DNA from 3 places in the Metabacillus sp. KH_069 genome. Region 2 is predicted to be linked to each of the others. Evidence: a T-box and tRNA genes for the amino acid it is inferred to sense, from the RefSeq annotation. Region 2 holds a T-box; the other regions hold tRNA genes.
The links. The T-box of region 2 lies ahead of leuS (leucine--tRNA ligase). A T-box ahead of a tRNA ligase gene usually reads a tRNA of that ligase, here a tRNA-Leu.

Region 1 (7,662 bases), 1.6 Mb from region 2:
CACTCAACAGCCGAGCTGACTCCATTCCATGAAGTAAATGAATAATAAAGACCCATTAAGAACGGAAGAATTTGAATAACTAAGAAAAATAAAAGTGCCGGTCCAACAAAGGCAGCGTATGTTAGTAAGCTCTTAAACTTAAATTTCTTTTTAGGTACTGCCTCCAAATGAGATTTCGTGCTTACCGGATTCGTTTGAATTTTCGTTTCCAACCGTATCACCACCCCTTTTATTGTAATCGCTTTCTTTTATTATAATGGTAGCGCTTACTTATATAGGGATACTAAATTGACTAAGATGGTGTATTATTTTGACTAGATGCAGGTACAAAATCTTGTCCTAGCGGAAAAATGACCGATGCAAGACGGTCTTTGGTCACATCTTGAAATTTTAAAGCTTTTAAAAAGAACCGCTAATACTCTTAATAACAATAGACAAGCAGAGGTTCTTTTTAAAACTTGGTAAAAAATAAAGAAGTCCTAGAATGGACTTCTAGGACCTCATTGAATTTCGTATAAATTAATTTGCTCGGAACATCTTTACAGGAACATCTGAAAGAATAGTATCGTTAGGATCTACAACAAAAGTCCAAGTATCGTTAACTGTATTGTTAGGATCTATTCCACCAAGTATAGAGAACGATTTGTGATTTTCATATTCCTGAGTTGAACCTTCAGCGAATGTATAAATAGTTCCTTCAGATTTTGGATCTACCAGTTTCACAATATATATTCCAGGGGTAATTCTTTCTCCAGATTTAAAATCTCCAAGTTCATTGACTTTATAAGATTTATTAGGTTCAAGATTCATAGCATGCTTTTCTGCTTCTGATGGTGCTTCACAAGATGCTAAAGCCGCCTTTGTTTCTTTAAGTTCTCTTTTAGTTGAAGTTAGTTGCTTCTCAAGTTCTTCATATGAAACTTTTTCTTTTCCTTGAATAGCAGCTGGAACAATAGTGGTTGCACCGATTACGATTGCTAACCCTAAACCAAGACTAACAATTACAACTTTCTTTGAATATTTCATAGTTGACCCCCAATATTGTTGTTATTAAAACCTGCCTCCAATGATTTTCTTTGAAGGTAACGGATTTGAAAATATAAGATATAGTGAGAGCGCTCGTAAGCCTTTTTTGTTTCTAACCGCTACAAAAATCCTCTGCTTTCGTTTTGCATTAAACATTGGGTTTTGTGTTTTTATGTTTAAACATAAAGTTAATCCAACTGTAATATTGAATTGAGTCTTAGATTCCTAATTTGGCAATCATCAATAAATAAAGAAAAAGCTGTTTTAAAATCAATTTCCTTTACTACTCATGCCATTTTAAATTTATCTTTGTTTAATGACTGGTACGCACACGATTTTATGTACACGATATTTTTGTAAAAATCGTATATTGGAGATAAATAAAAACGTTCCTTACAAAGTGTAAGAAACGTTAATTTGACAGCTTGACATACTGTTCAATGATACCGGTGGTCGGGGTCGAACCGACACTCCAGAGGAACACGATTTTGAGTCGTGCGCGTCTGCCAATTCCGCCACACCGGCAAATGAAATTGTGATGAAGATGGTGCCGAGGACCGGAATCGAACCGGTACGGTAGTCACCTACCGCAGGATTTTAAGTCCTGTGCGTCTGCCAGTTCCGCCACCCCGGCAAGGGTGATAAATAAAAATTGGAGGCGACACCCGGATTTGAACCGGGGATAAAGGTTTTGCAGACCTCTGCCTTACCACTTGGCTATGCCGCCTCAACTATTGGAGCGGAAGACGGGATTCGAACCCGCGACCCCCACCTTGGCAAGGTGGTGTTCTACCACTGAACTACTTCCGCAAATCGCTTTGTAATGTAGTTTATGCAGGAGCTGCACAAAGATGACTCTTAATGAAAAATGGCTGGGCTAGCTGGATTCGAACCAGCGCATGACGGAGTCAAAGTCCGTTGCCTTACCGCTTGGCTATAGCCCAAAACAAAAATAAAAACCCTATTAAGTAAAAAAAAGGGGCGACTGATGGGAATCGAACCCACGAATGCCAGAGCCACAATCTGGTGCGTTAACCACTTCGCCACAACCGCCATTATACTATATAAGATTAATTAAATTGGCAGGGGTAGTAGGACTCGAACCCACACCGGAGGTTTTGGAGACCTCTGTTCTACCTTTAAACTATACCCCTATATTCTTTTTATGAAAATGGTGGAGGGGGACGGATTCGAACCGCCGAACCCGGAGGGAGCGGATTTACAGTCCGCCGCGTTTAGCCACTTCGCTACCCCTCCACACTGTAAGTGGTGCCGGCAAGAGGACTTGAACCCCCAACCTACTGATTACAAGTCAGTTGCTCTACCAATTGAGCTACACCGGCATTTAAGTGTAAATGGTGGCTTGGGACGGAATCGAACCGCCGACACAAGGATTTTCAGTCCTTTGCTCTACCGACTGAGCTACCAAGCCATTTTATAATTTGTAGTACAATAATGATACATTCTTGAAACCTTCGCCCAAATTTCAGTAAGCTTAGCCAAGGAGCAGCTCAATTTGTGCGCTGATGCTTATGCTTCGAAGCTTATTCGATCGTGCTCTACCGACTGAGCTACCAAGCCATTTTATTCTTTTTTAATTAAGAATGGCGGTCCCGACCGGGATCGAACCGGCGATCTCCTGCGTGACAGGCAGGCATGTTAACCGCTACACCACGGGACCATTTGGTTGCGGGGACAGGATTTGAACCTGCGACCTTCGGGTTATGAGCCCGACGAGCTACCAGACTGCTCCACCCCGCGACAATAATAAATGAAGTTTTTGTGCTGCTGTATTCAGTAAAGATGGTGGAGGATGACGGGCTCGAACCGCCGACCCTCTGCTTGTAAGGCAGATGCTCTCCCAGCTGAGCTAATCCTCCGCAGTGAAAATGATGTTGGTGACCCGTACGGGATTCGAACCCGTGTTACCGCCGTGAAAGGGCGGTGTCTTAACCGCTTGACCAACGGGCCATTTATATAAATAGTGGCGGAGAGCAAGGGATTCGAACCCTTGAGACGGGTTACCGCCTACACGATTTCCAATCGTGCTCCTTCGGCCACTCGGACAGCTCTCCAAAATGGCTCCGCAGGTAGGACTCGAACCTACGACCGATCGGTTAACAGCCGATAGCTCTACCACTGAGCTACTGCGGAATAATATTTTCACTAGCCTGGCAACGTCCTACTCTCACAGGGGGAAACCCCCAACTACCATCGGCGCTAAAGAGCTTAACTTCCGTGTTCGGCATGGGAACGGGTGTGACCTCTTTGCCATCATCACCAGACATAGTGACAAAAATTATTATACTATGAAATCCGAAGATTTCAAGCTTTTTTTTCGAAAGAAGTTATTCTTTCAAAACTAGATAACGTTTGATAACAAGATTCACTTAAATGTTACACTTTATTAGACTGTGGTTAAGTCCTCGAACGATTAGTATCTGTCAGCTCCACACGTCACCGCGCTTCCACCTCAGACCTATCAACCTGATCATCTTTCAGGGTTCTTACTCACTTACGTGATGGGAAATCTCATCTTGAGGGGGGCTTCATGCTTAGATGCTTTCAGCACTTATCCCTTCCGCACATAGCTACCCAGCGATGCCTTTGGCAAGACAACTGGTACACCAGCGGTGCGTCCATCCCGGTCCTCTCGTACTAAGGACAGCTCCTCTCAAATTTCCTGCGCCCACGACGGATAGGGACCGAACTGTCTCACGACGTTCTGAACCCAGCTCGCGTACCGCTTTAATGGGCGAACAGCCCAACCCTTGGGACCGACTACAGCCCCAGGATGCGATGAGCCGACATCGAGGTGCCAAACCTCCCCGTCGATGTGGACTCTTGGGGGAGATAAGCCTGTTATCCCCGGGGTAGCTTTTATCCGTTGAGCGATGGCCCTTCCATGCGGAACCACCGGATCACTAAGCCCGACTTTCGTCCCTGCTCGACTTGTAGGTCTCGCAGTCAAGCTCCCTTGTGCCTTTACACTCTGCGAATGATTTCCAACCATTCTGAGGGAACCTTTGGGCGCCTCCGTTACATTTTAGGAGGCGACCGCCCCAGTCAAACTGCCCACCTGACACTGTCTCCCAGCCCGATCAGGGCTGTGGGTTAGAATTTCAATACAGCAAGGGTAGTATCCCACCAATGCCTCCACCGAAGCTGGCGCTCCGGCTTCCAAGGCTCCTACCTATCCTGTACAAGCTGTACCAAAATTCAATATCAGGCTACAGTAAAGCTCCACGGGGTCTTTCCGTCCTGTCGCGGGTAACCTGCATCTTCACAGGTACTATAATTTCACCGAGTCTCTCGTTGAGACAGTGCCCAGATCGTTACGCCTTTCGTGCGGGTCGGAACTTACCCGACAAGGAATTTCGCTACCTTAGGACCGTTATAGTTACGGCCGCCGTTTACTGGGGCTTCGGTTCAAAGCTTCGCTTGCGCTAACCTCTCCCCTTAACCTTCCAGCACCGGGCAGGCGTCAGCCCCTATACTTCGCCTTGCGGCTTCGCAGAGACCTGTGTTTTTGCTAAACAGTCGCCTGGGCCTATTCACTGCGGCTTTTCAGGGCTATGAACCCTAAAAAGCACCCCTTCTCCCGAAGTTACGGGGTCATTTTGCCGAGTTCCTTAACGAGAGTTCTCTCGCTCACCTTAGGATTCTCTCCTCGCCTACCTGTGTCGGTTTGCGGTACGGGCACCTCTCACCTCGCTAGAGGCTTTTCTTGGCAGTGTGGAATCAGGAACTTCGGTACTAAATTTCCCTCGCCATCACAGCTCAGCCTTATATGAGAAGCGGATTTGCCTGCTTCTCAGCCTAACTGCTTGGACGCGCATATCCAACAGCGCGCTTGCCCTATCCTCCTGCGTCCCCCCATTGCTCAAATGGTGAGGAGGTGGTACAGGAATATCAACCTGTTGTCCATCGCCTACGCCTTTCGGCCTCGGCTTAGGTCCCGACTAACCCTGAGCGGACGAGCCTTCCTCAGGAAACCTTAGGCATTCGGTGGAGGGGATTCTCACCCCTCTTTCGCTACTCATACCGGCATTCTCACTTCTAAGCGCTCCACCAGTCCTTACGGTCTAGCTTCAACGCCCTTAGAACGCTCTCCTACCACTGTTCGTAAGAACAGTCCACAGCTTCGGTGATACGTTTAGCCCCGGTACATTTTCGGCGCAGAGTCACTCGACCAGTGAGCTATTACGCACTCTTTAAATGGTGGCTGCTTCTAAGCCAACATCCTGGTTGTCTAAGCAACTCCACATCCTTTTCCACTTAACGTATACTTTGGGACCTTAGCTGGTGGTCTGGGCTGTTTCCCTCTTGACTACGGATCTTATCACTCGCAGTCTGACTCCCAAGGAGCAAGTCTTTGGCATTCGGAGTTTGACTGAATTCGGTAACCCGATGAGGGCCCCTAGTCCAATCAGTGCTCTACCTCCAAGACTCTCATACTTGAGGCTAGCCCTAAAGCTATTTCGGAGAGAACCAGCTATCTCCAGGTTCGATTGGAATTTCTCCGCTACCCACACCTCATCCCCGCACTTTTCAACGTGCGTGGGTTCGGGCCTCCATTCAGTGTTACCTGAACTTCACCCTGGACATGGGTAGATCACCTGGTTTCGGGTCTACGACCACGTACTAAAACGCCCTATTCAGACTCGCTTTCGCTGCGGCTCCGTCTCATCAACTTAACCTTGCACGGGATCGTAACTCGCCGGTTCATTCTACAAAAGGCACGCCATCACCCATTAACGGGCTCTGACTACTTGTAAGCACACGGTTTCAGGATCTTTTCACTCCCCTTCCGGGGTGCTTTTCACCTTTCCCTCACGGTACTGGTTCACTATCGGTCACTAGGGAGTATTTAGCCTTGGGAGATGGTCCTCCCTGCTTCCGACGGGATTTCTCGTGTCCCGCCGTACTCAGGATCCACTCTGGAGGGAACGAAGTTTCGACTACAGGGTTTTTACCTTCTCTGACGGACCTTTCCAGGTCGCTTCATCTACCCCGTTCCTTTGTAACTCCGTATAGAGTGTCCTACAACCCCAAGAGGCAAGCCTCTTGGTTTGGGCTAATTCCGTTTCGCTCGCCGCTACTTGGGAAATCGCGTTTGCTTTCTCTTCCTCCGGGTACTTAGATGTTTCAGTTCCCCGGGTCTGCCTTCAATATCCTATGTATTCAGATAAAGATACTGTTCCATTACGAACAGTGGGTTTCCCCATTCGGAAATCTCTGGATCAAAGCTTACTTACAGCTCCCCAAAGCATATCGGTGTTAGTCCCGTCCTTCATCGGCTCCTAGTGCCAAGGCATCCACCGTGCGCCCTTCATAACTTAACCTAAATGGTCAGCCGCATCTAAGATGCGTTTCGCATTTCGTTGTTTGTTTAGACATAAATGTCTAGAAAATCACTAATTATGGTAAGCGTAAATCTCAGTGAATTACTTGTTATCAATTACGTTATCTAGTTTTCAAAGAACAACCGACAAATCAGAAGATTTGTCTTCTATCATATAGAGAGAATGATCTCTCAAAACTAAACAAAAACCAAAAGCGTCCTCATATATTCCTTAGAAAGGAGGTGATCCAGCCGCACCTTCCGATACGGCTACCTTGTTACGACTTCACCCCAATCATCTACCCCACCTTAGGCGGCTGGCTCCTTGCGGTTACCCCACCGACTTCGGGTGTTGCAAACTCTCGTGGTGTGACGGGCGGTGTGTACAAGGCCCGGGAACGTATTCACCGCGGCATGCTGATCCGCGATTACTAGCGATTCCAGCTTCATGCAGGCGAGTTGCAGCCTGCAATCCGAACTGAGAATGGTTTTATGGGATTGGCTAAACCTCGCGGTCTCGCAGCCCTTTGTACCATCCATTGTAGCACGTGTGTAGCCCAGGTCATAAGGGGCATGATGATTTGACGTCATCCCCACCTTCCTCCGGTTTGTCACCGGCAGTCACCTTAGAGTGCCCAACTGAATGCTGGCAACTAAGATCAAGGGTTGCGCTCGTTGCGGGACTTAACCCAACATCTCACGACACGAGCTGACGACAACCATGCACCACCTGTCACTTTGTCCCCCGAAGGGGAACCTTCTATCTCTAGAAGTGGCAAAGGATGTCAAGACCTGGTAAGGTTCTTCGCGTTGCTTCGAATTAAACCACATGCTCCACCGCTTGTGCGGGCCCCCGTCAATTCCTTTGAGTTTCAGTCTTGCGACCGTACTCCCCAGGCGGAGTGCTTAATGCGTTAGCTGCAGCACTAAAGGGCGGAAACCCTCTAACACTTAGCACTCATCGTTTACGGCGTGGACTACCAGGGTATCTAATCCTGTTCGCTCCCCACGCTTTCGCGCCTCAGCGTCAGTTACAGACCAGAGAGTCGCCTTCGCCACTGGTGTTCCTCCACATCTCTACGCATTTCACCGCTACACGTGGAATTCCACTCTCCTCTTCTGCACTCAAGTTTCCCAGTTTCCAATGACCCTCCCCGGTTGAGCCGGGGGCTTTCACATCAGACTTAAGAAACCGCCTGCGCGCGCTTTACGCCCAATAATTCCGGACAACGCTTGCCACCTACGTATTACCGCGGCTGCTGGCACGTAGTTAGCCGTGGCTTTCTGGTTAG
Region 2 (7,662 bases):
ATCGCTCTCCTTGGCGGTGTAATCGCGACTTATTTATTAAACAGAAAATATTTCAAATCGTTCTGGAACGCTGTATCCGAAGGAACGATGGGTGCTCTTATAGCAATCGGGAACACAGCAGCTGTAGTAGGATTTGGCGGCGTTGCTAAAGCAGTGCCTGCATTTGAAACCGCTGTCAATGCAATGACGAGCATCCCTGGAAGCCCTCTGATCGGCGGAGCCATCGCGGTCAGTGTTATTGCCGGTATGACAGGTTCATCATCTGGCGGTCAGGCAATTGCCCTTCCGTTGCTTGCGCCTCACTATTTGGATATGGGTGTCAACGCGGAAGCACTTCACCGCACAATCTCGATTTCTTCCGGAGCGCTTGATTCATTGCCGCACAATGGTTATGTTGTTACGACGGTTCGCGCAATTTGCGGAGAGTCTCACCAGGCAGCTTACGGTGCAGTTGGAGCAGTAACTGTTATTGTTCCTCTATTAGGAACAATACTTGCAATCATCTTGTTCTCTCTTGGACTGGGAATCTAATACTGGAGGTTTACGATTTTGGAAAAAGATCAAGTTGTTTTTATAACAGGAGCTGCGCAGGGCATTGGCTATGAAATGGCAAAGGCTTTTGCAGAAAACGGAGCTAAAGTAGCCCTGACAGATTTAAACGAAGAAAAAGTAGCAGAAAGTGCCGAATCATTGAAAGCATTAGGGTATGAGGCGATCGGTATAAAATGCAATGTGACAAGTGAAGATGATATTGCGGCAGCCATTTCGCAGACAGTAGAAGAATTTGGCACCATTCATATCTTAATGAATAATGCAGGACTTCAGCATGTCTCAATGATTGAAGATTTCCCGACAGAAAAATTTGAGCTTCTTATCAATGTGATGCTTGTTGCACCATTTATTGCTACGAAACATGTTTTTCCAATCATGAAGAAGCAGAAATTCGGCAGAATCATCAATTTATCATCAATAAACGGTCTTGTCGGTTTTGCCGGAAAATCCGCCTACAACAGTGCCAAACATGGTGTGATTGGATTAACAAAAGTTGCAGCGCTTGAGGGTGCTGCAGACGGAATCACGGTTAATGCCATTTGTCCCGGTTACGTCGACACGCCGCTTGTCAGAAATCAGCTGAGTGATCTTGCAAAGACAAGAAATGTTCCTTTAGAAAGTGTTCTGGAGGAAGTCATCTATCCGCTTGTCCCGCAAAAAAGATTGCTTCAAGTGTCTGAAATTGCTGACTATGCATTATTTTTGGCAAGTGAAAAAGCAAAAGGAGTCACTGGTCAGGCAGCTGTCATTGATGGAGGCTACACGGTGCAGTGATAAATGGTACTTATCGCTTATTCTAAAAACCGAAAAAACGTTCGGTCTAGTGAAAAAGTATGATAAATAGTTTCCTGAAAATTCCTTCTATTTAATCAAGCTTGTTTTACCTCCATTCACATATAATGGAAGTAAAACAAGCTTCTATTTTTTCATAAATCTGTACAAGCAAAGAGAAGCTTAACTATCTTGTACCTGAAGTCGCGTGCCGAAATTATTACGGCTTTAGGAAGGTGATCTTATGCTGCAGACAGTAGTTGTGGCGTCATTGATTGGGGGGTTAATGGGTTTACTCGGTCATATTAAAAAGAAAGGAAGGATAGAAAAACCAAGAATGACGAAACGGTTTATCTACTTAGGATTCTGGGAAGATATTGCAATGGGAATAACAGCTTCAATCCTGCTTGTTTTATCTACAGAACCCTCATCCTCATTTCAGCTTGTCGTGCTTTCAATTATCGCTGGGTACAGCGGGGAAGCGGTACTAAGGAGTTTTGACTTTGTCAGACAGCAGCAGGACAGCGCAGTGCAGCCAGAAAAAGACAATGAGCGTCAAGCAAAATAACCTCCTGATGACAGCAAACTCACTTCTTAATCTCTCAACATCTTACACTTCTCATTTCGCAGAAATTGAATATCTCTGCCGCCCATCATCCGATTTCCGCTTTTTCTTCATTTAACAACTTGCATCACGGTAACAAATTCTATAAAATACAATATATAAAGGTATACGATATGAACGGTGATAAGGAATAGTAGCAGACTTTAGATGCTCAGAGAATTGACGGCAGGTGCGAGTCAATCATCTATTGTCTGTGAACTCGTCTTTGAGTTACAGACGTCAACTGCAGTTCTGACTGCACAGTAATGTCTGTCGTGATCCACGTTACGGATGCTTAAGTGAGTGCCTATTGCTGGCGCTAAATTGGGTGGTACCGCGGGAAATCAAACCTCTCGTCCCTTATTGGGATGAGAGGTTTTTTTCTATTGTGCGGTTTAATCCGGGGGACAGCCGTTCAGACTGAATACTAAAAGCGAAGAGCAACGCACCAATTTGAGGAGGATCTATATGAGTTTTAAGCACGAAAAAGTTGAGAAAAAATGGCAGAATTACTGGCTTGAAAATAAAACATTTAAAACAACAGAAGACGAAGGCAAACCGAAGTTTTACGCGCTGGATATGTTTCCGTATCCATCAGGAGCAGGTTTGCACGTAGGACACCCTGAAGGCTTTACGGCAACAGACATTTTGTCCCGCGTAAAACGGATGCAGGGGTTCAATGTTCTTCATCCAATGGGCTGGGATGCATTTGGTCTTCCGGCTGAGCAGTACGCGCTTGACACAGGAAATGATCCTGCTGAATTTACAGCAAAAAATATTAATACGTTCCGCCGTCAAATTCAGAGCCTGGGCTTTTCATATGACTGGGATCGTGAAATCAATACAACGGACCCTGAATATTACAAATGGACACAATGGATCTTCCTTCAATTATATAAAAAAGGATTGGCATACGTTGATGAAGTAGCTGTAAACTGGTGTCCTGCACTGGGAACGGTTTTGGCAAACGAAGAAATCATTGACGGCAAAAGTGAACGTGGCGGACACCCTGTTGAGCGCCGTCCAATGAAACAATGGATGCTTAAAATTACTGCTTATGCTGACAGATTAATTGAAGACTTGGAAGAAGTGGATTGGCCTGAGAGCATTAAAGAAATGCAGCGCAATTGGATTGGCCGTTCAGAAGGTGCTCACGTTCATTTCGGCATTGATGGTCATGAACAATCGTTCACTGTTTTCACTACTCGTCCTGATACTCTTTTCGGAGCAACTTATGCCGTGCTTGCACCTGAGCATGCGCTTGTAAAAGAGATTACAACTGAAGATCAACAAGAAGCGGTTGCTGCTTATATCGATAAAGTGAAAAGCAAAAGTGACCTTGAAAGAACAGATTTAGCTAAAGAAAAAACGGGTGTATTCACAGGCGCCTATGCATTAAATCCTGCAAATGGCGAGAGAATGCCAATCTGGATTGCCGATTATGTTTTAGTCAGCTATGGAACAGGAGCTATTATGGCGGTTCCGGCTCATGATGAAAGAGACTATGAGTTTGCAAAAACATTCGATCTTCCTATTAAAGAAGTAGTAGAAGGCGGAGATGTTGAGAATGAAGCTTACACTGGTGATGGACTACATGTAAACTCTGACTTCCTTAATGGCTTAAATAAACAAGACGGCATCGAAAATATGATTAACTGGCTTGAAACAAATAAAAAAGGCGAAAAGAAAATCACATATCGTCTGCGCGACTGGCTTTTCTCCCGTCAGCGCTACTGGGGTGAGCCGATTCCGATCATTCATTGGGAAGACGGCACAATGTCTGCGGTACCTGAAGATCAGCTTCCGTTAACATTGCCGAAAACAACTGAAATCCGTCCATCCGGCACAGGCGAATCACCGCTTGCCGTGATTGAAGAATGGGTGAATGTGACAGATCCTGAAACAGGCAAAAAAGGCAGACGTGAAACAAATACAATGCCTCAATGGGCAGGCAGCTGCTGGTACTACTTGCGCTATATTGATCCGAAAAATTCAGATCATCTTGCTGATCCTGAAAAAATTAAAGAGTGGCTTCCTGTTGATACGTATATCGGCGGAGCAGAGCATGCCGTTCTTCACTTGCTGTACGCAAGATTTTGGCATAAGGTTTTATATGACCTTGGAATTGTGCCGACAAAAGAGCCATTCCAAAAATTGTTCAATCAGGGAATGATTCTTGGCGAAAACAATGAGAAAATGAGTAAATCTAAAGGAAACGTTGTAAATCCGGATGATATTGTAGCAAGTCACGGAGCAGATACTTTACGTTTATACGAAATGTTCATGGGACCGCTTGAAGCCTCAATTGCATGGTCTGAAAAAGGATTAGACGGAGCACGCCGTTTCTTGGATCGTGTATGGCGTTTGTTCATTGAAGACAACGGGGCATTAAGTCCAAAAGTGACAGATGACATGTCTGACAGCTTAGAGCGCGTCTACCATCAAACAGTTAAGAAAGTAACGGAAGATTACGAGGGCTTGCGATTTAACACAGCCATTTCTCAATTGATGGTATTCATCAACGAAGCATACAAAGCAACTGTACTTCCGAAAGCCTACATGGAAGGATTTGTGAAATTATTGTCTCCGGTTGCTCCGCATCTTGCTGAGGAATTATGGGAAAAGCTTGGACATGAAGGAACGATTTCCTATGAAACATGGCCGGCTTATGACGAAGGCAAATTAGTTGAAGATGAAGTTGAAATTGTTGTTCAGGTCAACGGCAAATTAAAAGCAAAACTGCATGTTCCAAAAGATGCAACACGCGAGGAAATGCAGGAAATTGCCCTTTCTGATGCTGCAGTTAAAGAACAAGTAGACGGCAAGACAGTCCGTAAAATCATTGCGGTGCCAGGAAAGCTGGTAAACATCGTAGCAAACTAAGAAAAGCGGAACCGACTGTTCAGCTCCGACAGGCAGATAAGGATTCGGCAGAAAAGGCGCTTTTTGCCTTTACTGCCGAATCCTTTCTGACCGAGGAGTTAGGAGGTGGAGCTGGACAATGAGAAAAGCGAAACCGCCTGTTCAGCGCAGTCAGGCAGATAAGGAATCCCCGAAAGTCTGGGTTTGACTGACCGAGCATTTAGAAGGCGGAGTTTAACAATAAGAAAAACAGATGCAGGCGCTGATGCAGTGCCTGCTTTTTTCTGTTATCGCAGCATAGATGTCTTAAACTGGTATGGGCAGACTACGTTTTGGTATAATAAACTCATCTGCTAGTGAAAGGGAGTAATCTAAATGAAAGAAATTTCGACAGAAGCATTACATAAGAAACTTAAAAGCGGCGAAACATTGAATCTTGTAGATGTTCGTGAAGATGACGAAGTAGAAGAAGGCATGATACCAGAAGCGAAACACATTCGAATGGGAGAAATCCCTGAAAAGCTCGATGCTTTTGATAAAGAGAAAGAATATATCATCATCTGCCGCTCAGGCGGACGCAGCGGAAATGTCTGCTCATATCTTGAGGAACAAGGCTATAAGGTTACAAATATGGCCGGCGGCATGCTTGACTGGAAAGGCGATACAAAACGCAAAAGTGAATTAGGTTAAAGTTAAGTAGGATCCCTGTTTAGAACAGGGATTTTTTTAATGTTTTGGCATTTATTGAGCGAAGGATTGTTAGGACCCGGGTTCAAGATAATAAGCCTACAATCATTGAGAGTAAGCTTATAGGTTACTTGCCAGATTCACATTTTTACTTGCCGGAATAGCTTCTTTACTGGCGAAAATTGGAGAAATACTTGCCGTTATGGAGGAATTACTATCTTTTTTCCAAATTACTCCTAGTGTAACGGATTAGTTTGTTCAGTATTTAAACCATCCTTAGAATGAAAACGCTATCATAATCTTATACCCGCCAAAATACAATAAAATAAGGAGGGATGTGATATGTCTGAATATCACAAGCTTGATGTAACGGACCGGGTGCTTGCAAGGCTCCATGGGGATTTCATGGAATTGTACATTGGGAAGGAGTATATCGGGAAGCTTGTCATAACTTCTGAGGGACGGGAATATGAATTAGAAAGCGGATTTGTTGTGGAAGAGGACAGGTTTTACCGGATTTATGAAAGAAATTGTGAGCTTCAGCAGCAATATGCAGAAGGGTATGATATGGGATGGTGTTAAATGTACAAGGTAGCCGTTTTTGATAAGGAGCATGAAAAAGATCTTGAACGTGAAATAAACCACTTTTTAAAATCGATCTCAGACGAACAGCTTGTGGATATAAAGTACAACGTGGCGGCTGCCTGCAATGAAGATGGCGAGCAGCTTTATTGTTTTTCAGCGTTAGTCTTATACAGAACATAAAAAAAGGAAGCAGCTACAGGATAGCCGCTTCCTTTACATATTCTGCGGCATTTTTGCCGGCGAGTCTGCCTGTAACGAGCGCAGACGTAATGTTGTACCCTCCTGTATATCCATGGATATCAAGAATTTCTCCGCAAAAGTAGAGACCATTCATCACTTTGGAAGCCATTTGTTTTGGGTGTATTTCTTTTACGGATACACCTCCGCCAGTTACGAATGCTTTATCAATGGACAATGTTCCATGTACGTTAAACTGGAACTGTTTGCAGTCAGAGGTAAAGCTGCGCAATTTCTCCATAGATAAGTTCGCAAATGTCACTTGCTGGTCAATTCCGTTCCGCTCCAATAAAAAGTGAAGATATCGTTCAGACAAAAAGCCTTTTAATACATTTTTAACGGCCTTTTTTGGTTCTGCTTTTAACAGCTTCACTGTCTGCTGGAACAATTCCTCTGAATTTACATCAGGAAAAGAATCGATGCTCACCGGAATGGAAGTTGTTTTAAACTTTTTCATTGCTTTTACAACATACTGACTGCAGCGAAGGACAGCAGGGCCTGAAATGCCAAAGTGGGTGAAAATCATGTCCATTTGGTGGGTCTTAATGACTTTGCCTTTAGGATTCAGAACACTTAATGCAACATTTCTGAGCGACAGACCCTGCAGTGTTTTTTCCTGAATGAACGGCTCATTTGAAGTAATCGGAACTTCTGTCGGAAAAAGCTCTGTAATCGTATGGCCGGCTTTTTCTGCCCATGCATAGCCGTCCCCCGTGCTTCCTGTGTGAGGTACGCTTTTGCCGCCAACTGCAATGACTACAGCGTTTGTGCTGATGTATTCTCCATTCTTTAAAAGAACTCCCGCAGCTTTGCCTTCTTTATAATCTACTGTTTCAACAGGTTCATTTGTCCGGATCGTCACATGAAGTTCTTTCAGCTGGTTAAGCAGCGCATCTACAACAGATTGAGCCTTATCTGTTACAGGAAACATCCTGCCGTGATCTTCTTCTTTAAGCTGTATGCCGAGCTTTTCAAAAAAACGAATGATATCTTCATTGCTGAATTCTGAAAAAGCACTATATAAAAAACGTCCATTTCCCGGGATATGCTTGACAATTTCATCGATTGGCAGCCGGTTCGTTACATTACAGCGTCCGCCGCCGGAAATGGCGAGCTTTCTTCCCAGCTTATTTCCTTTATCCAGCAGGAGTACATTAGCACCTTGTTCTCCGGCAGCAATTGCCGCCATCAAACCAGAAGGGCCGCCTCCGATAATGACCACATCATATTTCATTTGCTCACAACCTTTTTCTTTCTAAAAACCTTATTTCCTATCTTATTATAGCTGAATCGGAAAGAAATCAAAATACGGCCGTTTTATTATCGGATGAGCTGTGCACAAACATTATTGTTATGGCAGTTTA
Region 3 (7,662 bases), 1.1 Mb from region 2:
AACCTTACCAGGTCTTGACATCCTTTGCCACTTCTAGAGATAGAAGGTTCCCCTTCGGGGGACAAAGTGACAGGTGGTGCATGGTTGTCGTCAGCTCGTGTCGTGAGATGTTGGGTTAAGTCCCGCAACGAGCGCAACCCTTGATCTTAGTTGCCAGCATTCAGTTGGGCACTCTAAGGTGACTGCCGGTGACAAACCGGAGGAAGGTGGGGATGACGTCAAATCATCATGCCCCTTATGACCTGGGCTACACACGTGCTACAATGGATGGTACAAAGGGCTGCGAGACCGCGAGGTTTAGCCAATCCCATAAAACCATTCTCAGTTCGGATTGCAGGCTGCAACTCGCCTGCATGAAGCTGGAATCGCTAGTAATCGCGGATCAGCATGCCGCGGTGAATACGTTCCCGGGCCTTGTACACACCGCCCGTCACACCACGAGAGTTTGCAACACCCGAAGTCGGTGGGGTAACCGCAAGGAGCCAGCCGCCTAAGGTGGGGTAGATGATTGGGGTGAAGTCGTAACAAGGTAGCCGTATCGGAAGGTGCGGCTGGATCACCTCCTTTCTAAGGAATATATGAGGACGCTTTTGGTTTTTGTTTAGTTTTGAGAGATCATTCTCTCTATATGATAGAAGACAAATCTTCTGATTTGTCGGTTGTTCTTTGAAAACTAGATAACGTAATTGATAACAAGTAATTCACTGAGATTTACGCTTACCATAATTAGTGATTTTCTAGACATTTATGTCTAAACAAACAACGAAATGCGAAACGCATCTAATGATGCGGCTGACCATTTAGGTTAAGTTATGAAGGGCGCACGGTGGATGCCTTGGCACTAGGAGCCGATGAAGGACGGGACTAACACCGATATGCTTTGGGGAGCTGTAAGTAAGCTTTGATCCAGAGATTTCCGAATGGGGAAACCCACTGTTCGTAATGGAACAGTATCTTTATCTGAATACATAGGATATTGAAGGCAGACCCGGGGAACTGAAACATCTAAGTACCCGGAGGAAGAGAAAGCAAACGCGATTTCCCAAGTAGCGGCGAGCGAAACGGAATTAGCCCAAACCAAGAGGCTTGCCTCTTGGGGTTGTAGGACACTCTATACGGAGTTACAAAGGAACGGGGTAGATGAAGCGACCTGGAAAGGTCCGTCAGAGAAGGTAAAAACCCTGTAGTCGAAACTTCGTTCCCTCCAGAGTGGATCCTGAGTACGGCGGGACACGAGAAATCCCGTCGGAAGCAGGGAGGACCATCTCCCAAGGCTAAATACTCCCTAGTGACCGATAGTGAACCAGTACCGTGAGGGAAAGGTGAAAAGCACCCCGGAAGGGGAGTGAAAAGATCCTGAAACCGTGTGCTTACAAGTAGTCAGAGCCCGTTAATGGGTGATGGCGTGCCTTTTGTAGAATGAACCGGCGAGTTACGATCCCGTGCAAGGTTAAGTTGATGAGACGGAGCCGCAGCGAAAGCGAGTCTGAATAGGGCGTTTTAGTACGTGGTCGTAGACCCGAAACCAGGTGATCTACCCATGTCCAGGGTGAAGTTCAGGTAACACTGAATGGAGGCCCGAACCCACGCACGTTGAAAAGTGCGGGGATGAGGTGTGGGTAGCGGAGAAATTCCAATCGAACCTGGAGATAGCTGGTTCTCTCCGAAATAGCTTTAGGGCTAGCCTCAAGTATGAGAGTCTTGGAGGTAGAGCACTGATTGGACTAGGGGCCCTCATCGGGTTACCGAATTCAGTCAAACTCCGAATGCCAAAGACTTGCTCCTTGGGAGTCAGACTGCGAGTGATGAGATCCGTAGTCAAGAGGGAAACAGCCCAGACCACCAGCTAAGGTCCCAAAGTATACGTTAAGTGGAAAAGGATGTGGAGTTGCTTAGACAACCAGGATGTTGGCTTAGAAGCAGCCACCATTTAAAGAGTGCGTAATAGCTCACTGGTCGAGTGACTCTGCGCCGAAAATGTACCGGGGCTAAACGTATCACCGAAGCTGTGGACTGTTCTTACGAACAGTGGTAGGAGAGCGTTCTAAGGGCGTTGAAGCTAGACCGTAAGGACTGGTGGAGCGCTTAGAAGTGAGAATGCCGGTATGAGTAGCGAAAGAGGGGTGAGAATCCCCTCCACCGAATGCCTAAGGTTTCCTGAGGAAGGCTCGTCCGCTCAGGGTTAGTCGGGACCTAAGCCGAGGCCGAAAGGCGTAGGCGATGGACAACAGGTTGATATTCCTGTACCACCTCCTCACCATTTGAGCAATGGGGGGACGCAGGAGGATAGGGCAAGCGCGCTGTTGGATATGCGCGTCCAAGCAGTTAGGCTGAGAAGTAGGCAAATCCGCTTCTCGTGAAGGCTGAGCTGTGATGGCGAGGGAAATTTAGTACCGAAGTTCCTGATTCCACACTGCCAAGAAAAGCCTCTAGCGAGGTGAGAGGTGCCCGTACCGCAAACCGACACAGGTAGGCGAGGAGAGAATCCTAAGGTGAGCGAGAGAACTCTCGTTAAGGAACTCGGCAAAATGACCCCGTAACTTCGGGAGAAGGGGTGCTTTTTAGGGTTCATAGCCCTGAAAAGCCGCAGTGAATAGGCCCAGGCGACTGTTTAGCAAAAACACAGGTCTCTGCGAAGCCGCAAGGCGAAGTATAGGGGCTGACGCCTGCCCGGTGCTGGAAGGTTAAGGGGAGAGGTTAGCGCAAGCGAAGCTTTGAACCGAAGCCCCAGTAAACGGCGGCCGTAACTATAACGGTCCTAAGGTAGCGAAATTCCTTGTCGGGTAAGTTCCGACCCGCACGAAAGGCGTAACGATCTGGGCACTGTCTCAACGAGAGACTCGGTGAAATTATAGTACCTGTGAAGATGCAGGTTACCCGCGACAGGACGGAAAGACCCCGTGGAGCTTTACTGTAGCCTGATATTGAATTTTGGTACAGCTTGTACAGGATAGGTAGGAGCCTTGGAAACCGGAGCGCCAGCTTCGGTGGAGGCATTGGTGGGATACTACCCTTGCTGTATTGAAATTCTAACCCACAGCCCTGATCGGGCTGGGAGACAGTGTCAGGTGGGCAGTTTGACTGGGGCGGTCGCCTCCTAAAATGTAACGGAGGCGCCCAAAGGTTCCCTCAGAATGGTTGGAAATCATTCGCAGAGTGTAAAGGCACAAGGGAGCTTGACTGCGAGACCTACAAGTCGAGCAGGGACGAAAGTCGGGCTTAGTGATCCGGTGGTTCCGCATGGAAGGGCCATCGCTCAACGGATAAAAGCTACCCCGGGGATAACAGGCTTATCTCCCCCAAGAGTCCACATCGACGGGGAGGTTTGGCACCTCGATGTCGGCTCATCGCATCCTGGGGCTGTAGTCGGTCCCAAGGGTTGGGCTGTTCGCCCATTAAAGCGGTACGCGAGCTGGGTTCAGAACGTCGTGAGACAGTTCGGTCCCTATCCGTCGTGGGCGCAGGAAATTTGAGAGGAGCTGTCCTTAGTACGAGAGGACCGGGATGGACGCACCGCTGGTGTACCAGTTGTCTTGCCAAAGGCATCGCTGGGTAGCTATGTGCGGAAGGGATAAGTGCTGAAAGCATCTAAGCATGAAGCCCCCCTCAAGATGAGATTTCCCATCACGTAAGTGAGTAAGAACCCTGAAAGATGATCAGGTTGATAGGTCTGAGGTGGAAGCGCGGTGACGTGTGGAGCTGACAGATACTAATCGTTCGAGGACTTAACCACAGTCTAATAAAGTGTAACATTTAAGTGAATCTTGTTATCATACGTTATTTAGTTTTGAAAGAATAACATTCTTTCTAATCAATTGCATATTGTCTGGTGATGATGGCAAAGAGGTCACACCCGTTCCCATGCCGAACACGGAAGTTAAGCTCTTTAGCGCCGATGGTAGTTGGGGGTTTCCCCCTGTGAGAGTAGGACGTTGCCAGGCAGTATACATTATACTTAAGCACGAAAGTGCTGTAGTGGAGGATTAGCTCAGCTGGGAGAGCATCTGCCTTACAAGCAGAGGGTCGGCGGTTCGAGCCCGTCATCCTCCACCATTTATTTCTTACTGCTGCTTGACTAGGTTTCCTGAGATCAGGACGACTTTATCAAGTGAATAAACAAAGTTGTACTTCATACTATTAAAATGCCGGTGTAGCTCAATTGGTAGAGCAACTGACTTGTAATCAGTAGGTTGGGGGTTCAAGTCCTCTTGCCGGCACCAGTTTTACCGAAGTATGCTTCATTGAATAACTAAGTGCCATTAGCTCAGTCGGTAGAGCACGATCGAGTAATCTTCGAAGCTTATGCTTCAGCACACAAATCGAGCCACTACTTGAATAATCTTTCTGAGATTTGGGTGTCTTGCAAAACTAAAGAGTGTTTTCTTAACTAAGTGCCATTAGCTCAGTCGGTAGAGCATCTGACTTTTAATCAGAGGGTCGAAGGTTCGAGTCCTTCATGGCACACCATTTTCCTTAATATGCGGGTGTGGCGGAATTGGCAGACGCGCTAGACTTAGGATCTAGTGTCTTTGACGTGGGGGTTCGAGTCCCTTCACCCGCATCATATTTTGCGGAAGTAGTTCAGTGGTAGAACACCACCTTGCCAAGGTGGGGGTCGCGGGTTCGAATCCCGTCTTCCGCTCTTACTTGCGCCGGGGTGGCGGAACTGGCAGACGCACAGGACTTAAAATCCTGCGGTAGGTGACTACCGTACCGGTTCGATTCCGGTCCTCGGCACCACTTATTTCATATTATATATGCGCCCGTAGCTCAATTGGATAGAGCGTTTGACTACGGATCAAAAGGTTATGGGTTCGACTCCTATCGGGCGCGCCATATACGGGAAGTAGCTCAGCTTGGTAGAGCACTTGGTTTGGGACCAAGGGGTCGCAGGTTCGAATCCTGTCTTCCCGACCATTTCCGTTTTTAATTGGGGCCTTAGCTCAGCTGGGAGAGCGCCTGCCTTGCACGCAGGAGGTCAGCGGTTCGATCCCGCTAGGCTCCACCAATTACTTTTAAAAAAGTTGTTGACTTAGTATTTCAACAATGATATGATTTAAAAGTTGCTCTTGAAGCAAATGATCTTTGAAAACTAAACAAAACCAAAAGCGTACCAAACGTTTTAAATTTTTAAGTCAGCAACAAAATGAGTCACAAATTTTCTTCGGAGAGTTTGATCCTGGCTCAGGACGAACGCTGGCGGCGTGCCTAATACATGCAAGTCGAGCGGACTTGCTGGAGCTTGCTCCAGCAGGTTAGCGGCGGACGGGTGAGTAACACGTGGGCAACCTGCCTGTAAGACTGGGATAACTCCGGGAAACCGGAGCTAATACCGGATAGTATCTTGAACCGCATGGTTCAAGTTGGAAAGACGGTTTCGGCTGTCACTTACAGATGGGCCCGCGGCGCATTAGCTAGTTGGTGAGGTAATGGCTCACCAAGGCAACGATGCGTAGCCGACCTGAGAGGGTGATCGGCCACACTGGGACTGAGACACGGCCCAGACTCCTACGGGAGGCAGCAGTAGGGAATCTTCCGCAATGGACGAAAGTCTGACGGAGCAACGCCGCGTGAGTGATGAAGGTTTTCGGATCGTAAAACTCTGTTGTTAGGGAAGAACAAGTGCGAGAGTAACTGCTCGCACCTTGACGGTACCTAACCAGAAAGCCACGGCTAACTACGTGCCAGCAGCCGCGGTAATACGTAGGTGGCAAGCGTTGTCCGGAATTATTGGGCGTAAAGCGCGCGCAGGCGGTTTCTTAAGTCTGATGTGAAAGCCCCCGGCTCAACCGGGGAGGGTCATTGGAAACTGGGAAACTTGAGTGCAGAAGAGGAGAGTGGAATTCCACGTGTAGCGGTGAAATGCGTAGAGATGTGGAGGAACACCAGTGGCGAAGGCGACTCTCTGGTCTGTAACTGACGCTGAGGCGCGAAAGCGTGGGGAGCGAACAGGATTAGATACCCTGGTAGTCCACGCCGTAAACGATGAGTGCTAAGTGTTAGAGGGTTTCCGCCCTTTAGTGCTGCAGCTAACGCATTAAGCACTCCGCCTGGGGAGTACGGTCGCAAGACTGAAACTCAAAGGAATTGACGGGGGCCCGCACAAGCGGTGGAGCATGTGGTTTAATTCGAAGCAACGCGAAGAACCTTACCAGGTCTTGACATCCTTTGCCACTTCTAGAGATAGAAGGTTCCCCTTCGGGGGACAAAGTGACAGGTGGTGCATGGTTGTCGTCAGCTCGTGTCGTGAGATGTTGGGTTAAGTCCCGCAACGAGCGCAACCCTTGATCTTAGTTGCCAGCATTCAGTTGGGCACTCTAAGGTGACTGCCGGTGACAAACCGGAGGAAGGTGGGGATGACGTCAAATCATCATGCCCCTTATGACCTGGGCTACACACGTGCTACAATGGATGGTACAAAGGGCTGCGAGACCGCGAGGTTTAGCCAATCCCATAAAACCATTCTCAGTTCGGATTGCAGGCTGCAACTCGCCTGCATGAAGCTGGAATCGCTAGTAATCGCGGATCAGCATGCCGCGGTGAATACGTTCCCGGGCCTTGTACACACCGCCCGTCACACCACGAGAGTTTGCAACACCCGAAGTCGGTGGGGTAACCGCAAGGAGCCAGCCGCCTAAGGTGGGGTAGATGATTGGGGTGAAGTCGTAACAAGGTAGCCGTATCGGAAGGTGCGGCTGGATCACCTCCTTTCTAAGGAATATATGAGGACGCTTTTGGTTTTTGTTTAGTTTTGAGAGATCATTCTCTCTATATGATAGAAGACAAATCTTCTGATTTGTCGGTTGTTCTTTGAAAACTAGATAACGTAATTGATAACAAGTAATTCACTGAGATTTACGCTTACCATAATTAGTGATTTTCTAGACATTTATGTCTAAACAAACAACGAAATGCGAAACGCATCTAATGATGCGGCTGACCATTTAGGTTAAGTTATGAAGGGCGCACGGTGGATGCCTTGGCACTAGGAGCCGATGAAGGACGGGACTAACACCGATATGCTTTGGGGAGCTGTAAGTAAGCTTTGATCCAGAGATTTCCGAATGGGGAAACCCACTGTTCGTAATGGAACAGTATCTTTATCTGAATACATAGGATATTGAAGGCAGACCCGGGGAACTGAAACATCTAAGTACCCGGAGGAAGAGAAAGCAAACGCGATTTCCCAAGTAGCGGCGAGCGAAACGGAATTAGCCCAAACCAAGAGGCTTGCCTCTTGGGGTTGTAGGACACTCTATACGGAGTTACAAAGGAACGGGGTAGATGAAGCGACCTGGAAAGGTCCGTCAGAGAAGGTAAAAACCCTGTAGTCGAAACTTCGTTCCCTCCAGAGTGGATCCTGAGTACGGCGGGACACGAGAAATCCCGTCGGAAGCAGGGAGGACCATCTCCCAAGGCTAAATACTCCCTAGTGACCGATAGTGAACCAGTACCGTGAGGGAAAGGTGAAAAGCACCCCGGAAGGGGAGTGAAAAGATCCTGAAACCGTGTGCTTACAAGTAGTCAGAGCCCGTTAATGGGTGATGGCGTGCCTTTTGTAGAATGAACCGGCGAGTTACGATCCCGTGCAAGGTTAAGTTGATGAGACGGAGCCGCAGCGAAAGCGAGTCTGAATAGGGCGTTTTAGTACGTGGTCGTAGA

Region 1: it has a tRNA-Leu gene. The T-box ahead of leuS (leucine--tRNA ligase) is inferred to sense a tRNA for this amino acid. The anticodon was not compared.
Region 3: it has a tRNA-Leu gene. The T-box ahead of leuS (leucine--tRNA ligase) is inferred to sense a tRNA for this amino acid. The anticodon was not compared.

Annotation. Positions count from the first base shown of each region.
Region 1 covers NZ_CM174460.1:636,226-643,887, reverse strand. The annotation lists gene AC3ISE_RS03395 (carbohydrate ABC transporter permease) at 1-212, opposite strand, end outside; gene AC3ISE_RS03390 (hypothetical protein) at 520-1,026, opposite strand; tRNA gene AC3ISE_RS03385 (tRNA-Leu) at 1,471-1,551, opposite strand; tRNA gene AC3ISE_RS03380 (tRNA-Leu) at 1,572-1,660, opposite strand; tRNA gene AC3ISE_RS03375 (tRNA-Cys) at 1,680-1,753, opposite strand; tRNA gene AC3ISE_RS03370 (tRNA-Gly) at 1,762-1,836, opposite strand; tRNA gene AC3ISE_RS03365 (tRNA-Gln) at 1,896-1,970, opposite strand; tRNA gene AC3ISE_RS03360 (tRNA-His) at 2,007-2,079, opposite strand; tRNA gene AC3ISE_RS03355 (tRNA-Trp) at 2,107-2,180, opposite strand; tRNA gene AC3ISE_RS03350 (tRNA-Tyr) at 2,199-2,283, opposite strand; tRNA gene AC3ISE_RS03345 (tRNA-Thr) at 2,294-2,369, opposite strand; tRNA gene AC3ISE_RS03340 (tRNA-Phe) at 2,383-2,458, opposite strand; tRNA gene AC3ISE_RS03335 (tRNA-Asp) at 2,632-2,707, opposite strand; tRNA gene AC3ISE_RS03330 (tRNA-Met) at 2,711-2,787, opposite strand; tRNA gene AC3ISE_RS03325 (tRNA-Val) at 2,831-2,906, opposite strand; tRNA gene AC3ISE_RS03320 (tRNA-Glu) at 2,923-2,997, opposite strand; tRNA gene AC3ISE_RS03315 (tRNA-Ser) at 3,012-3,101, opposite strand; tRNA gene AC3ISE_RS03310 (tRNA-Asn) at 3,106-3,180, opposite strand; rRNA gene rrf (5S ribosomal RNA) at 3,196-3,311, opposite strand; rRNA gene AC3ISE_RS03300 (23S ribosomal RNA) at 3,441-6,371, opposite strand; rRNA gene AC3ISE_RS03295 (16S ribosomal RNA) at 6,607-7,662, opposite strand, start outside.
Region 2 covers NZ_CM174460.1:3,460,069-3,467,730, reverse strand. The annotation lists gene AC3ISE_RS17445 (GntP family permease) at 1-531, shown strand, start outside; gene AC3ISE_RS17440 (3-hydroxybutyrate dehydrogenase) at 550-1,326, shown strand; gene AC3ISE_RS17435 (DUF4257 domain-containing protein) at 1,568-1,891, shown strand; T-box leader at 2,060-2,291, shown strand; gene leuS (leucine--tRNA ligase) at 2,396-4,810, shown strand; gene AC3ISE_RS17425 (rhodanese-like domain-containing protein) at 5,165-5,479, shown strand; gene AC3ISE_RS17420 (DUF2553 family protein) at 5,819-6,058, shown strand; gene AC3ISE_RS17415 (sporulation protein Cse60) at 6,059-6,241, shown strand; gene AC3ISE_RS17410 (BaiN/RdsA family NAD(P)/FAD-dependent oxidoreductase) at 6,255-7,532, opposite strand.
Region 3 covers NZ_CM174460.1:102,455-110,116, forward strand. The annotation lists rRNA gene AC3ISE_RS00520 (16S ribosomal RNA) at 1-567, shown strand, start outside; rRNA gene AC3ISE_RS00525 (23S ribosomal RNA) at 804-3,733, shown strand; rRNA gene rrf (5S ribosomal RNA) at 3,826-3,941, shown strand; tRNA gene AC3ISE_RS00535 (tRNA-Val) at 3,978-4,053, shown strand; tRNA gene AC3ISE_RS00540 (tRNA-Thr) at 4,145-4,220, shown strand; tRNA gene AC3ISE_RS00545 (tRNA-Lys) at 4,392-4,467, shown strand; tRNA gene AC3ISE_RS00550 (tRNA-Leu) at 4,481-4,561, shown strand; tRNA gene AC3ISE_RS00555 (tRNA-Gly) at 4,571-4,642, shown strand; tRNA gene AC3ISE_RS00560 (tRNA-Leu) at 4,652-4,740, shown strand; tRNA gene AC3ISE_RS00565 (tRNA-Arg) at 4,760-4,836, shown strand; tRNA gene AC3ISE_RS00570 (tRNA-Pro) at 4,841-4,917, shown strand; tRNA gene AC3ISE_RS00575 (tRNA-Ala) at 4,933-5,008, shown strand; rRNA gene AC3ISE_RS00580 (16S ribosomal RNA) at 5,162-6,711, shown strand; rRNA gene AC3ISE_RS00585 (23S ribosomal RNA) at 6,948-7,662, shown strand, end outside.